Regions from separate parts of the Streptomyces thermocarboxydus genome, predicted to be linked through region 3. Evidence: riboswitches for the same ligand, from Rfam matches in the RefSeq annotation. Region 3 holds a riboswitch; each other region holds the start of a gene.

What was found. Region 3 has a riboswitch for cobalamin ahead of AY578_RS25610 (energy-coupling factor ABC transporter permease). Riboswitches for the same ligand answer to the same signal wherever they lie in the genome.
Region 1: it holds a riboswitch for cobalamin, as region 3 does, so the genes downstream of both, AY578_RS30040 (GHMP family kinase ATP-binding protein) here and AY578_RS25610 (energy-coupling factor ABC transporter permease) in region 3, are expected to answer to the same signal.
Region 2: it holds a riboswitch for cobalamin, as region 3 does, so the genes downstream of both, AY578_RS07155 (cobalamin biosynthesis protein) here and AY578_RS25610 (energy-coupling factor ABC transporter permease) in region 3, are expected to answer to the same signal.

Annotation. Positions count from the first base shown of each region.
Region 1 is NZ_CP058273.1:6,574,539-6,579,186, reverse strand. Features, by position in the region: gene AY578_RS30055 ((2Fe-2S)-binding protein) at 1-144, opposite strand, end outside; gene AY578_RS30050 (hypothetical protein) at 180-584, opposite strand; cobalamin riboswitch at 646-769, opposite strand; gene AY578_RS30045 (ferric reductase-like transmembrane domain-containing protein) at 840-1,787, opposite strand; cobalamin riboswitch at 2,037-2,261, shown strand; gene AY578_RS30040 (GHMP family kinase ATP-binding protein) at 2,559-3,365, shown strand; gene AY578_RS30035 (cysteine synthase family protein) at 3,362-4,384, shown strand; gene AY578_RS30030 (ATP-grasp domain-containing protein) at 4,381-4,648, shown strand, end outside.
Region 2 is NZ_CP058273.1:1,517,068-1,521,715, reverse strand. Features, by position in the region: gene cobN (cobaltochelatase subunit CobN) at 1-533, opposite strand, end outside; gene AY578_RS07160 (cobyric acid synthase) at 530-2,041, opposite strand; gene AY578_RS07155 (cobalamin biosynthesis protein) at 2,038-2,979, opposite strand; cobalamin riboswitch at 3,099-3,239, opposite strand; gene AY578_RS07150 (hypothetical protein) at 3,422-3,643, opposite strand; gene AY578_RS07145 (inorganic phosphate transporter) at 3,672-4,648, opposite strand, start outside.
Region 3 is NZ_CP058273.1:5,576,151-5,580,798, forward strand. Features, by position in the region: gene AY578_RS25595 (energy-coupling factor ABC transporter ATP-binding protein) at 1-765, opposite strand, end outside; gene cbiQ (cobalt ECF transporter T component CbiQ) at 762-1,511, opposite strand; partial or broken gene AY578_RS25605 (energy-coupling factor ABC transporter substrate-binding protein) at 1,737-1,985, opposite strand; gene AY578_RS25610 (energy-coupling factor ABC transporter permease) at 1,982-2,701, opposite strand; cobalamin riboswitch at 2,732-2,914, opposite strand; gene AY578_RS25615 (ABC transporter substrate-binding protein) at 3,116-4,648, shown strand, end outside.

The DNA.
Region 1 (4,648 bases), 1.0 Mb from region 3:
GGTGAAACCCGACGCGTAGGAACGGGCGACCGGATGCCAGCAGTCGTCCCGTCCGCCGATGTGCAGGGCGAAGAAGCCGCCGAGGCCCGCCACGTCGTGGAGGGCGGCGGCAACGGACGCGGCCGAGGCACGGGCGTCGTGCACGGTTCTGTCCTCCTTCCGGCTCTCCGTCCACACGGTCAGGAGGCCGAACGCCGTCGCGGCGGCGTGATGGCGTACAGGTCGAGGATGTCCGGCCGTGGTGCGACGCCCGGTCCGCCGGCGCGTGCCCAGGCGGCGATGTCCTCGGTCGCGTCCGGGTCGTTGACCAGTCCGAGCCAGACGGGCCGGGCGCCGGCGGCCCGGCCTTCCGCGGAGGGCTGGACGACGATGACGTTGGCGTGTTCGCAAACGTCGAGGCAGTCGGAGACGCGTACCGGTGCCGCGGCACGCAGGCGTTCGGTCTGGGCCGCGTGGTCGACACCGGTCACCTTCCGGGTGCCGCAGCAGCAGTCGCGGCACACGACGATGCGGCACGGCACGGGGCCGGTGACCGTCGCGGGCCTCTCGTCGTCAGTCGTTGGTCCGGTCGGCGTTACGGGCATGCGGTGCCGTCCCTCTCTCCGGGGAGATCCGCCCCGGGGTCTGTCGAGGAGGCGACCGCGTGAGTCTCCTGGCTCTCGGGTCAATGCTCGTCCCGGCCTTCCCACCCGCTACCGGGCAGTGGCCTGTCGGGACTTGCTCTCCGATCACAGTGGCGGGACCGCGCCGGATTCACACCGGCTTCCTCGTCCGCCGTCGCCCTGTCGCTGCTCATCCTCCCATCCCGGTACACCGTCCGGCCCGCTCCGAGTCGGCCGTCAGTCCGTCTCCTGAGCGTGCGGGGCCGTCGCGGGCGGATGGGTCGGACGGTCCCGCCCTCCGTCACGGCCGGACACCACCACGACGAGGAGCCCGACGACGACGGCCCCGACGGCGACCCGTCCCGCCGCCCGTAGCCACCAACCCGGCCGGCCCACGCCCCCGCCGGCCGGCCCCAGCCGTTCCGCCCGCCGGGCCGGTCTCAGCAGACGGATCAACAGCAGGGCCGCGACCGGCAGTTGCAGCAGCCACAGCATGGTGCGCGGCCATTCCCCGTACCAGACGTTGGTCCCGTACAACAGGGTGTGCCACACGCTCAGCACGTACACGACGATCACGAACCGGTGCAGCCGGCGCCAGGTGTTCGCTCCGATACGGTGCCGGACGTAGAACAGCAGCCCCAGCGGAATCGCCAGGTACAGGGCGCCCTGGCCGATCGGGATGGCGACCTGGCCGGTTCCGGAGTCGTACCAGCCCGGCACGAAGGTGTCCGCGAAGGCCACCCACAACCGCTCGGCCCAGTCCACCTTCGTCTCGTAGCGGACGAGTTCCGCCGCGAACATCAGCGCGTGCGCGAACATCAGGGCCATGGTCGTCAGGCTGGTGGTGCGGTGCCAGCGCTCCAGCACCTGCCGGGAGACCGGCAGCCGGGCGGGGCGTGGCCCCGACAGCACCAGGCCGAGCATGACCGTGCCCCACGCCCACAGCAGGGCCGACCAGCCGAACGCCTGGCTGAGCAGGTACATCCAGTAGGTGCCGGGATCGTCCATGAACGGCATGACCGCGACGGTGTCCGAAGCACCCGAATCCATGCGCGCCCACAGGAACGCGAACACGAGCGCCGTGACCACCACCGCCGCGGTGGCGTCGGGCAGGGCGGCCCGCAGATCGCCGCGCAGCGCGACGCGGTCACCGGGAGGCCGTTTCCCTCCGGGCAACGGGGTCATCGCCCCGTCTTCGTCCGGCCTCACGTCTGACGTCATCAGGGGCCTCCCGGGCACGGGCCACCGCAGCAGCGGTGCGCATGTGGCGTGAGGCAACAAGTCTGGCTGATGAGGGAGTGATCTCCGAAGGCGTTATCCGGCCAGAGCCGCCACGAGAACCGCGCGTGGAGGCACACCTTGTTCTGCGTCACCTCCACATTCAGGACAACCCGCCGAGGCTCCACTGTCGCAGGAAGCACGAGCGCCTCTACGCTGATCCTCGCAGTCGGTTCGCGCCTCCCGTCCACCCGGACGCCCGGTGGCGCGACGCAAGAGGGAACCCGGTGTGAGTCCGGGACTGTCCCGCAGCGGTGAGTGGGAACGAAAGCCGTCGGTGTCACTGGGCCCGCGTCAGGGCCGGGGAAGAGACGGCCGGTAGGTGTCCGCCCTTTCGGCAGACGTGCCCGCGAGTCCGAAGACCTGCCACTGCGCCCGCGTCCCGCGGGCTGTGCACGTGACCTCGTGGACTGGGTTGGCGGTATGGGCGGTCGTACGTCGTGCGTGTGGCCGCGCCTCCTTCCCTGTCGGTGTTCAACGCCCGGTACGGAGGAGGACGGTGTGCGGGACCCAGCCTGTTCGCGTCGGCCGTACCGACCCCGGGCCGGTGTGTCGTCCGGCAGACCGGAGCCGACGAGGCCCGGACCCGTCGCGGGCTTCCTCCGGGAACGGGACTCATCCGGAGGCGCGGTGTCCGGTGTCTGCCACGGCACTCTGGGCGAGCTGTACCAAGGCCCGTTGCGACCGGACACCGATCCCGAGATCGCGGTGGTGTCCTTCCCCGTGGACCGCCACTCATGGGTGTACTTCACACCGAGGACGACGGCCGGCCCGCCACGTCCGCCGGCACTGGGTGAGAAGTCGGCGACAGCGGCCCGGCTCTTCCTGGACCACTACGGTTTCGCCCTGCCCCCTGGCGACTGGCGCACCCACTCCGAACTTCCGGTGGGCGTGGGGATGGCCAGTTCCACGGCGGACATCGTGGCGACGCTGCGCTGTCTGTTCCGTGTCTTCTCCCTGCCGTACGACACGGACGTGGTCCTCGGCGTCCTGACGGACATCGAGCGCGCCGACAGCGTCTTCCTCGACGAGTTCGCCCTGTACCTCAGCGGCCGGCACCGGGTGGTGCGGCGGCTGGGCCAGGACATCGGCTTCCACACCGCCTACGTCACGGAACCCGGCACGGTGGACACCGCCGCCGTCACTCCCCTGCTGCTGGACCACTACCGGCGCCGCGGCGAGGAGTACCACCGGTGTCTGACCGATCTGCTGAAGGGCTTCGACTCGGGTGACCCGGCCGCCGTCGCCCGGGCCGCGACGACCAGCGCCGCGTTGTCCCAGGAGGTGCTGCCCAAGGCGACCTTCAGCAGCCTGCAGGCTCATCGTGAGCGGTTCGGCGCCGACGGCGTCTTCGTAGCCCACACCGGCTGCCTGGCCGGCTATCTCTTCGCCTCACACCCACGGGCCGAGGTCAAGTCCGAACTCTCCTCGTTCTTCCACTCGCTCGGCCACCAGTGCACCTTCACCCAAGGAGGCTACGGGTGATCCACCCCCACATCGCCGACGCCCTGAAAGTCCCGGACCTCGTCCGGCTCACCGACGGCCTGGTCCTGCTGCGGTTCGAGTCGATGAAGATCTACTCGGCCCTGGCCGCTGTCCGTCATCTGCTGGAGCGGGGCACGGTCCGTCCGGGCCAGACCCTGATCGACAGCTCCAGCGGCATCTACGCCTACGCCCTCGCGCTGGCCTGCCACCGGTACGGCATGCGGTGCCACATCGTCGCGTCCACCACCGTGGACGCCACCACCCTCGCCCAACTGGAAATCCTCGGCGCCGCGGTGGAGCAGGTCAGACCGTCGCGGAACCTCAAGCTCGACCAGGAACTGAGGGTGCGACGGGTGCGCGAGATCCTCGCCGAGGATCCCGGCCACCACTGGATGCGCCAGTACCACGACGACGTCCACTACCTTGGCTACCAGGAGGTCGCCGACCGGATCGCGGCGGAGTTCCCGGCCGCACGGCTGACCGTCGTCGGCGGGGTGGGTTCCGGAGCCTCGACCGGCGGCATCGTGGAACGCCTGCGCGTTGCGGACCCCTCGGTGCGTCTGGTCGGCGTCCAGCCCTTCGGCAGCGTCACCTTCGGCAGCCAGGACCATCACGATCCCGAGGCGATCATCGCCGGCATCGGTTCGTCGATCGTCTTCGACAACGTCCGCCACCATCTCTACGACACCGTGCACTGGCTGGACTTCACCCACGCCATGTCCGGTGCCGTCGCCCTGCTGCGCGAGCATGCGGTGTTCGCCGGGCTGTCCACCGGTGCCGGCTATCTGACGGCGACGTACGAGGCCCGCCGTCACCCCGACCGACTGCACCTGGTGGTAGGGGCCGACACCGGACACCGCTACGTGGAGCGCGTGTTCGCCCGGCACGCCGAGGCCCTGGACCCGGCCGCGCTGAAACCCCTCGAGGTCCGCACTCCGGAGGAGATGACCATGCCGTGGTCGAGGATGACGTGGCAGCGCACTTCCTGCCCGGCCCACTGGAAGGAGCGGGCGGCATGACCGTGGCCTGCCTGGAGTCACTGACCTTCGGCCTCGGCCATCTGGTCCGCGCCGCCGATCGGCTCGGCGAGCGCCTGCTGCTGCTGACCCGGGCCCCCGCCTACTACGCCTACGAATTGGACCGGCTGCCCGCCGGCACCCTCGACGTCGTCGTGACCGACACCTTCGACGTGGAGCGGACCGCCGATCTGCTCCGGCGCACCCCGGGACTGCGCGGCCTGATCAGTTCCACCGACATCTGGACCCTGGCCGGCGCTGCCCTCG
Region 2 (4,648 bases), 4.1 Mb from region 3:
ATCGCGTCGCACAGGGTGTCCACGAACGCGGTGTTGCCGCTGAGTTCGTGGGCGCGGTAGAAGAGGACGCCGACGGTCGGGCGTCCCGGCTGCACGGCCCGTGAGCCGTGCACGCCGAACTCCGGCATCCTGCGCGGCTGTTCGAAGCCCTCCCCGGTCAGCAGCACGGTGTCCGACAGGAAGCGCGCCAGCTCGGCGAGGTTCTCCGGGCCGCCCTCCACGAGATAGCGCAGCGCCTCGGCCACCACGCCCGCCGGGACGCTCGACTCGGCCATCAGCTCCGCGTCCGGCACGCTCTCCCCGCCGAGCAGCACCGTGGGGACGCCGGACGCCTTCAGCGCGGCCAGCCCCTCCTCCCAGGCGCGCTTGCCGCCCAGCAGCCGCACCACGGCCAGGCCGGCGCCGTCCAGCAGCGCGGGCAGTTCCTCCGCGACGTCGACGCGGGTGGGGTTGCCGATGCGGTAGCCGGCGCCGGAGGCCCGGGCCGCCAGCAGGTCCGTGTCGGCGGTCGACAACAACAACACAGTGCTCATGCGGGCGCTCCCGGTGGAATGAAGGGCAGTCCTCGTGGCGCGCCGGACTCGATGAGCCGCCACAGCGCGTCCGTGTCCGCGTGCTGTTCGATCAGGTCGCCGAGCCGGTCGAGCTGCTCCTCGCGCAGCGCGGCGAAGGAGGTGCCGGGGGCCGGCACGAAACGGCGTCCCGCGCGCTCGGCGACCGCGCGCAGGAACGCCCGCCGGAACCCGTCCGACTCCAGTGCCCCGTGCCAGTGCGTGCCCCAGGCGCCGCCGACCCGGCAGCCGTCCAGGAAGCTCTCACCGCCGAGGACTTCGGCGACCCCGTGGTGGATCTCGTAGCCCTCGACGCGCTCCCCGAGGGCCTCGCCGACCGGGCGGGCCAGGGTCTTCTCGCGGGCGAACCGCACCCGGACGGGCAGCACGCCCAGCCCGTCCACATGGCCCGCGCGGCTCTCCACGTCGTCCTCGATGTGCTCGCCGAGCAGCTGGAAGCCGCCGCAGATGCCCAGAATCGGCCGGCCCTCGGCGGCCCGCCGCACCAGCGCGTCCGCGAGACCCCGCTCGTGAAGCCAGCGCAGCGCCTTCACGGTGCCGCGGGTGCCGGGCACCACCACCAGGTCGGCGTCGGCGAGTTCGTCGGGCCGGTCCACGAACCGCACCACGACGCCCGGTTCGGCGGCCAGCGCGTCCACGTCGGTGAAGTTGGACATCAGCGGCACCGCGCACACCGCGACCCGCAGCACCTCCTCGCCGGCCGGCGCGGCCACCTCGGACTCCCGCACGGCGCCGCGCAGGGAGACGCGCAGCCCGTCCTCCTCGTCGATGCCGAGCCCGTGCCGGAACGGCAGCACGCCGTAGGTGCGCCGCCCGGTGAGGCCGTGCAGCATCTCCAGGCCCGGCTCCAGCAGGGAGACGTCCCCGCGGAACTTGTTCACCAGGAACCCGGCGACCAGCTTCTGGTCCTCGGGGGAGAGCAGGGCGACCGTGCCGAAGAAGGAGGCGAACACGCCGCCCCGGTCGATGTCCCCGACCACCAGCACGGGCAGCCGGGCGCCCCGCGCGGTCCCCATGTTCACGATGTCGGTGCGGCGCAGGTTGATCTCGGCGGGGCTTCCCGCGCCCTCGCAGATCACCGCGTCGTACTCGGCGCGCAGTCGCTCCAGGCAGTCCAGGACCGTGCCGAGGAGCTTCTCCTGGCGGCCGCCGTGGTAGCCGCGGGCGCTCATCTCGCCGACCGGGCGGCCCATCAGCACCACCTGGCTGGACCGGTCGCCGCCCGGCTTCAGCAGCACCGGGTTCATCAGCGCCGTCGGCTCCACCCGGCACGCCTGCGCCTGCATCGCCTGGGCGCGGCCGATCTCGGCGCCCTCGCGGGTGACGAACGAGTTCAGCGACATGTTCTGCGCCTTGAACGGCGCGACCTTCACCCCCTGGCGCACCAGCCACCGGCAGATCCCGGCGGTGACCACGCTCTTGCCGGCGTCCGAGGTGGTCCCGGCGACCAGCAGTCCGCCACCGCTCACCGGTCACGTCCCTTCAGCACGCGCCGCGCGGCCACCCCGGCCGCGAGCGCCAGCCAGCCGACGCGCCGCGACAGGCGCACCGCCCGGTCGATGTCGGTGACGGCGACGGGGCGTCCGCCGCCGTTGAGGACGGGCCGGTGCTCGACCCGCCCGCCGTAGGAGAGGGTTCCGCCGAGCCGGACGCCGAGCGCGCCCGCGAAGGACGCCTCCACGGGACCGGCGTTGGGGCTGGGGTGCTTCGCCGCGTCCGCGCGCCAGGCCCGTACCGCCCCACGCGGGTCGGGACCGGTGAGCGCGGCGAGGACGGCCGTCAGGCGCGCGCCCGGCCAGCCGGCGACGTCGTCGAGCCGGGCGGACGCCCAGCCGTAGCGGAGGTACCGGGGCGACCTGTGACCCACCATCGCGTCCAGGGTGTTGACGGCCCGGAACCCCACCAGACCCGGCACCCCGGCGACGGCGCCCCACACCAGGGCGCCCACCACGGCGTCGGAGGTGTTCTCGGCGACGGACTCCACCACGGCGCGGGCGATCCCGTCGGCGTCCAGCGCCTGCGGGTCACGGCCGCACAGGTGCGGCAGCCGCGCGCGGGCGGCCTCGACGTCCCCGGCCTGGAGCGCCTGCCCGACGGCACGGGCCTCCCGGGCCAGCGAGGTGCCGCCGACGACGGCCCAGGTGGCGACGCCGGTCAGGGCGACGGAGGCGGCGGGGGAACGGCGTACGGCGCCGACGGCCAGGCCGGCGAGCGTGACGGCGCCGCCGACGCACACGGCGGTGTGCACGGCCCCGCGGCCACGGTCGTCCCGCCACAGCCCCCGCTCCACGGCAGCCGCGGCCCGCCCGAAGGCGGCGACCGGATGACCGCGGCGGGGATCGCCGAGCAGCAGGTCGCCGAGGAGGCCGGCGGCGGCGCCGTACGCGAACACGCGATCGGCACCCATGGGTTCAGCCGGTGACGGATCCGGAGATCACGGCCCCGAAGGGGGGTGGGGTGTCGCTGGTCGACCTCGGCAGGCTGCCGCGCATGGCGATATGTCCTCACTCAGGGTGTCCGCGCCCTGGTTCGACGAGACCGGCGGCGAGAGTTCCTGGCTCCCGGGGTTCGCACCCCGGTGACAGTGGCGGGACCGCGCCGGATTCGCACCGGCTTCCTCTTCTGCCGCCGTATTGGCGGAGGCAGTCCACCATGCCCCCGGAAGGGCCGTCAACTTGCCTTTGACCTGCGGGGCTGAAGTGTGCCGAGGCCCACAGAGGGGCTCACGTGGGTGAACGCGGCCGGCGGCCCGTGGACGCGCGCACGTCCGGCACGGGCGGAGACACGGCGACGGGCGGGACGGGAGCCGCCGCTCCCGTCCCGCCCGCTCACGCGTGCGGCCCGGTGGTTCAGGCCATGATCAGGTAGATGCCGTAGCCGACCGCCGCCGCGCAGGCGGCGAAGCAGGCGTAGGCGCCGGTGACCGCGAGGGCCGCGGACCGGCCCTCGGCGGACGCCCGCTCGCGGCGGGACAGACCCGAGATGCCCAGGGTGAACAGGGCCACCAGGGCCACGGTGACCACGAGGCTGACGCCGAACACGGAGCCGAGGGCCGCCCAGTCGATCTTCATGCTGCTACTTCCTTCGTGCCGGACGCGGTCAGACGGTCGAGGCGGCCGACGGGGCCTGCGGGTCGGCGGTGGCCGGGGCCGGTGCCGGGATGGTGGCCGAGAGGTCCTCGGAGGGGCCTGCCGGGGGCGGGGTCACGGCGGCGATCGCCTGGGTGACGACACCGGCGGGCTCCTCGGAGACGGTCTCCGGGGTGTCGTGGTCGTTGACGTTGGTGTGGTCGACGACCTCGCGCCGGGAGATCTTCCAGATGGCCGCGCTGGAGGCGACCAGGAAGACGGCCACGACGGCGGTGCCCCAGCTGCCGAAGCCGCACACCCACTCGGCGATCGCCGCGACCAGCGCGGCGGCCGGCAGGGTCAGGCCCCAGGCGACGAACATCCGGGTGGCCGTGGACCAGCGGACCACACCGCCCTTGCGGCCGAGTCCCGCGCCCATGACGGAACCGGACACGGAGTGCGTCGTGGAGAGGGAGAAGCCCAGGTGCGAGGAGGCCAGGATGACCGTCGCGGCGCTGGTCTGGGCGGCGAAGCCCTGCTGCGGCTGGAGGTCGGTCAGGCCCTTGCCCATGGTGCGGATGATGCGCCAGCCGCCCAGGTAGGTGCCGAGGGCGATGGCGAGACCCGCGGAGAGGATGACCCACACCGGCGGGTCGGAGTCGGGGGCGACGGCGCCGCCGGCGACCAGGGCGAGGGTGATGATGCCCATCGTCTTCTGGGCGTCGTTGGTGCCGTGGGCCAGGGAGACCAGGCCGGCCGAGGCGATCTGCCCGGCGCGGTAGCCCTTCTCGGAGGCCTTGGTGTCGGCGCCGCGGCCCATGCGGTACGTGAGCCGGGTCGCCAGCATCGCGGCGATGCCCGCCACCAGCGGGGCGGCGATCGCGGGGAGCAGGACCTTGGTGACCAGCACGTCGCCGTGGACCGCGCCGAAGCCGGCGGAGGCGACCGTGGCGCCGATCAGACCGCCCATGAGGGCGTGCGACGAGCTGGACGGAAGACCGACCAGCC
Region 3 (4,648 bases):
GCGCGCCCGCAGGAACAGGCCGGCCGCCACACCCCACGGCAGCCTCAGCCCCGCCGCCGTGAGGAGGTCCCGCCGGGACAGCATCTCCGCCGCCGGGCCGGTGTGCGCGCCCCACGGGGTGAGCAGCGCCGCGTCGTCGGCCCAGCGCAGGGCGAGGTCCACGTCGTGCGTCGCCATCACCACCGTCGTGCCGCCCGCCCGCAGACCCTCCAGGGTGGCCAGCAGCCGCTCCTGGCCGTCGGGATCGAGGCCCGCCGTCGGCTCGTCCAGGATCAGCACCCGCGGCCGCATCGCGACCGCGCCCGCGATCGCCGTCCGCTTGCGCTGCCCGTACGACAGAAGATGCGTGGGCCGGTCGGCGAGCGCGGCGATGTCCAGCGCCTCCAGCGCCTCCGCGACCCGCGCGCGCACCGCCGCGTCGGGCAGCCCCAGGTTCAGCGGCCCGAACGACACGTCCTGCCCCACGGACGCGGCGAACAGCTGGTCGTCCGGATCCTGCACCACCAGCTGCACGGTGCTGCGCAGCGCCGTCAGCCCCTTCCGGTCATGCCGCACCGCACGTCCCGACAGCAGCAACTCCCCGCCGTACGGCCGCAGTCCGCCGCTCAGCAGCCGCATCAGCGTGGTCTTGCCGCTGCCGTTGCGCCCCAGCAACGCCAGCGTCCTTCCCTCGCGCACCTCGAAGTCGAGCCCGGTGAACACCGGCGGCCCGTCCTCGTACGCGAACGACACGTCCCGCAGTGCCACCAGCACGGTTCCACTCACGACAGGGGCCTTTCCAGTACGAAGGTGAGGGCGGCCAGCGCCACCAGGAGCGCCACGCTCGCGGCCGTGAACCGGGCGGACACCCGCGCCTCGGGCACCAGCACGCGCAGGGCGCCGTCGTAGCCGCGGCCCGCGAGCCCGGTCTGCAGCCGCGCCGCCCGGTCGAAGGACCGCACGAACGCGGTCGCCCCGAGCCCGCCGAGCGAACGCCACGTCGCCGCGCGGGTGGTGTGCCCGAGCCGCGCCGCCTGCGCCCGGTGCACCCGGCGCACCGAGTCGAGCAGCAGAAAGCTCATCCGGTACGTCACCAGCGCCACGTCCACCAGCGGCGCGGGCACCCCGGCGCGCACCAGGCGCGGCAGCAGGTCCGACATGGGTGTGGTGAACGCGAACAGCAGCACGCCAAGGGAGGCCGCCGAGGTGCGCAGCAGCAACTCCCCGGCGCGCAACGGCCCGTCGGGCGCGGGCGACACGAAACCGCCGGGCCCGCCCACCCTCACCAGCAGGGTGAGCGCCCCGGTGACGCAGAACCCCAGCGGCACCCGGTACGCCCGCCACAGCCGCCCGGCCGGCACCCCCGCCGGGCCGAGCAGCAGCACCAGCGCGCTGACCAGCACCAACGCGGCGCCCGGCCACGGGGGCAGGGAGATCGCGAGGACGGTGAGACCGAGGCCGAGGACGGCCTTGTCCACGGGATGGCGGCGGCGCCAGCGGCTGCTGTGCGCCGCCGCGTCGATCGGCAGCACGGGCCTGTCAGCCCCGTCCGCCGTCGGCGCCGGAGCGCACCTCCGCGTCGTCCCGGGCGCCCGCGTCGCCGCCCCGCCGCCCCGCTCGTGCGTCCCGTCCGGGGCCCGCAGGCCGGCGGCCTGCTCACGCGCCCCTTCCGGGGTCTGAACGCCGGCCCGCTCCCGCTCCCGGGCCCGCGCCTCGCCCTGCCGCCGGCCACGCCGCAGCCCGAAGTAGTACGCCAGCACGCCCGCGCCGAGCGCCGCCTGGACGGCGAACAGCGCCGACTCGATCTCCCCGGACGGCGGTTCGTACAGCGGCGAGAACCATGGCTCGTAGTCCGGGTCGATCTCGGTGATCGCGGTCTCCGCCTCGCCGTCCGCGCCGGCGAACGGCTCCTCCTTGTGGTCGCCGAGCCCGAACGCCAGCGGGATCACGGCTAGAGCGGCGACGAGCAGCAGGAGCAGCGTGTTGATCTTCGCGTTGCGGCTCATCGGGCCACCGCCTCGGGCGACTCGGCCTCCGCGGCCCGCTTGCCGTCGGCCACCGAGGTGACCAGCACGCCGAGCCGGGTCAGCTCGCCCTTGCTGGACTGCACCAGCAGGCGCATCACCAGCACGGTCAGCAGCCCCTCGCTGACCGCGAGCGGGATCTGCGTGACGGCGAAGATGGAGCCGAACTTGCCGAGCGCGCCCAGGAATCCGCTGCCCGGGTCGGGGAACGCCAGCGCGAGCTGGACGCTCGTCACGCAGTACGTCGACAGGTCGGCGACGAACGCGCCGCAGAACACCGCGCCCATCAGCGGCACGCCGTACCGGCGCAGCAGCCGGTAGGCGCCGTACCCGGCCCAGGGGCCGACGATCGCCAGGGAGAAGACGTTGGCGCCGAGCGTGGTGAGCCCGCCGTGGGCGAGCAGCAGCGCCTGGAACAGCAGGGTGATGGTCCCGAGCACCGCCATGACCGGCGGCCGGAACAGGATCGCGCCCAGCCCCGTGCCGGTGGGATGGGAGCAACTCCCTGTCACCGACGGGAGCTTCAGCGCGGACAGGACGAACGTGAACGCTCCCGACGCGCCCAGCAGGAGCGTGCTCTCGGGATGTTCTCTGACGTCACGGACGAGCGACCGGGCTCCGTGGACGACGAACGGCGCCGACGCGACGCCCCAGGCGACCGCGTGCGCCGGAGGCAGGAAACCCTCGGCAATGTGCATGGCTCGGCAGACCCTCTCCAGCACCTCGTGGATGGTTGACGCGCCTTGGCCGGTCTCCTGGCTGACGGGTACCACCGCCCGTGCTCCGCCTTCCCGGGTCCCGAAGGACCCAGTGGCTGCCCGCGAGGGCCGGAGCCGGACTTCCCGATCACAGTGGCGAGGGCCGCACCGGTATCGCACCGATTTCCCGTCACCAAGGCGTGGTGACAGTAGTCCCCGCCGCGGCCCGGTGACAAGCGGCGACAGGGGCGCGCGGAGGGCGCCCGGCGGCTCGCACCCCGGCGCACACCTGCGCGTTCGGGCCCCGGGACGGCCGCCCGGGAACCGGGGGACTGGTCGGCCGGCGTTCCGGGCAAGGTCTTCTTGCAATTAATATGCAAGAGCGATTGACCGGCAACAGGGATGTGAGGTTCGATGACGACCCGACGACGCATACGGGGCGCCGCCGCCGTGCTGGCGACGGCCACGGCGGTCTCCGCCTGCTCGGCGCCGGGCTCCGGCGGCACGGACGCGGGGGCGGCCGGCGAGTCCGTGGTGATCGGCGTCTCCACCGAGCCCGACACCCTCAGCCCGCTCCTCGGCTACGGCAAGGACGGCAACTCCAAGCTGTTCGACGGCCTGCTCGCCCGCACCGCCGACATGACGTTGAAACCCGCCCTGGCCAGGGCGCTTCCGCGGATCACGGACGGCGGACGCACCTACACGTACACCCTGCGCGAGGGCGTGAGGTTCAGCGACGGCACGCCGCTGACCGCGCGGGACGTCGTCTTCACGTACCGCACGGTCCTCGACGACGACACCAACAACACCGCCAAGAGCGAACTCGCGGCCGTCGAAAGCGTCCGGGCGGTGGGCGACGACACGGTCGTCTTCACCCTCCACCACCCCTACGCGCCGTTCGCCGCCCGCACGGTGCTGCCGATCGTCCCCGAGCACATCGCCGGGAAGCAGGACCCCAACACCGGGCCCTTCAACACCAAGCCGGTCGGCACCGGACCGTACGTCCTCGTCGACTGGCGCAAGGGCGAGAAGCTGACCTTCAAGGCCAACCCGCACTACTGGGGCGGCGCCCCGAAGGTGAAGAAACTCACCATGGCGATCGTCGCCGACGACGACGTCCGCGCCACCCGGCTCCGCTCCGGCGACCTCGACGGCGCGGTCCTCCCGCCCAACCTCGCCGCCACCTTCAAGAGCGACGACGGCAGGAAGACGTACCGGGCCACCTCCTACGACGTCCGCGTCGTCACCCTCCCCAGCGGCAACCCCGTCACCGGCGACACCGCGATCCGCCGCGCCCTCGACCTCGCCGTCGACCGGCAGGCCATGGTCGACAAGATCCTCGACGGCGCGGGACGCCCCGCCTACGGGCCGCTGCCCGTCGACGACCCGTGGTTCGCCAAGGAGACCGAGCGGTCGCGCGACCTCGCGAAGGCCGGCCGCATCCTCGACGCCGCCGGCTGGACGAAGCGCGAGGACGGCATCCGCGCCAAGGACGGCCGCCCCGCCCGCTTCACGCTGTACTACCCCTCCGGCGACAAGGTCCGCCAGGACCACGCCCTCGCCTACGCCTCCGACGCCAAGAAGGCCGGCATCGACGTCCGCGTGGAGAGCGCCACCTGGGAGGTCATCGAGCCCCGCATGAACCGCGACGCCGTCCTCGCGGGCTTCGGCAGCACCGGCGACCCCGACTTCGGGCTCTACACCATGCTGCACTCCTCCCTCGCCGGCGACGGCTTCAACAACATGGCGCACTACGACAACCCGGCCGTCGACCGCGCGCTGGAGACCGGCCGCCGCAGCCAGGACCCCGCGACCCGCAAGGCCGCCTACGACGCCCTCCAGCGCGCCCTCGTGAAGGACCCCGGCTACACCTTCCTCACCCACATCGACCACCTGTACGTGCTCGCCGACCGCTGGAAGGGCCTCACCACCCAGACCGAACCGCAC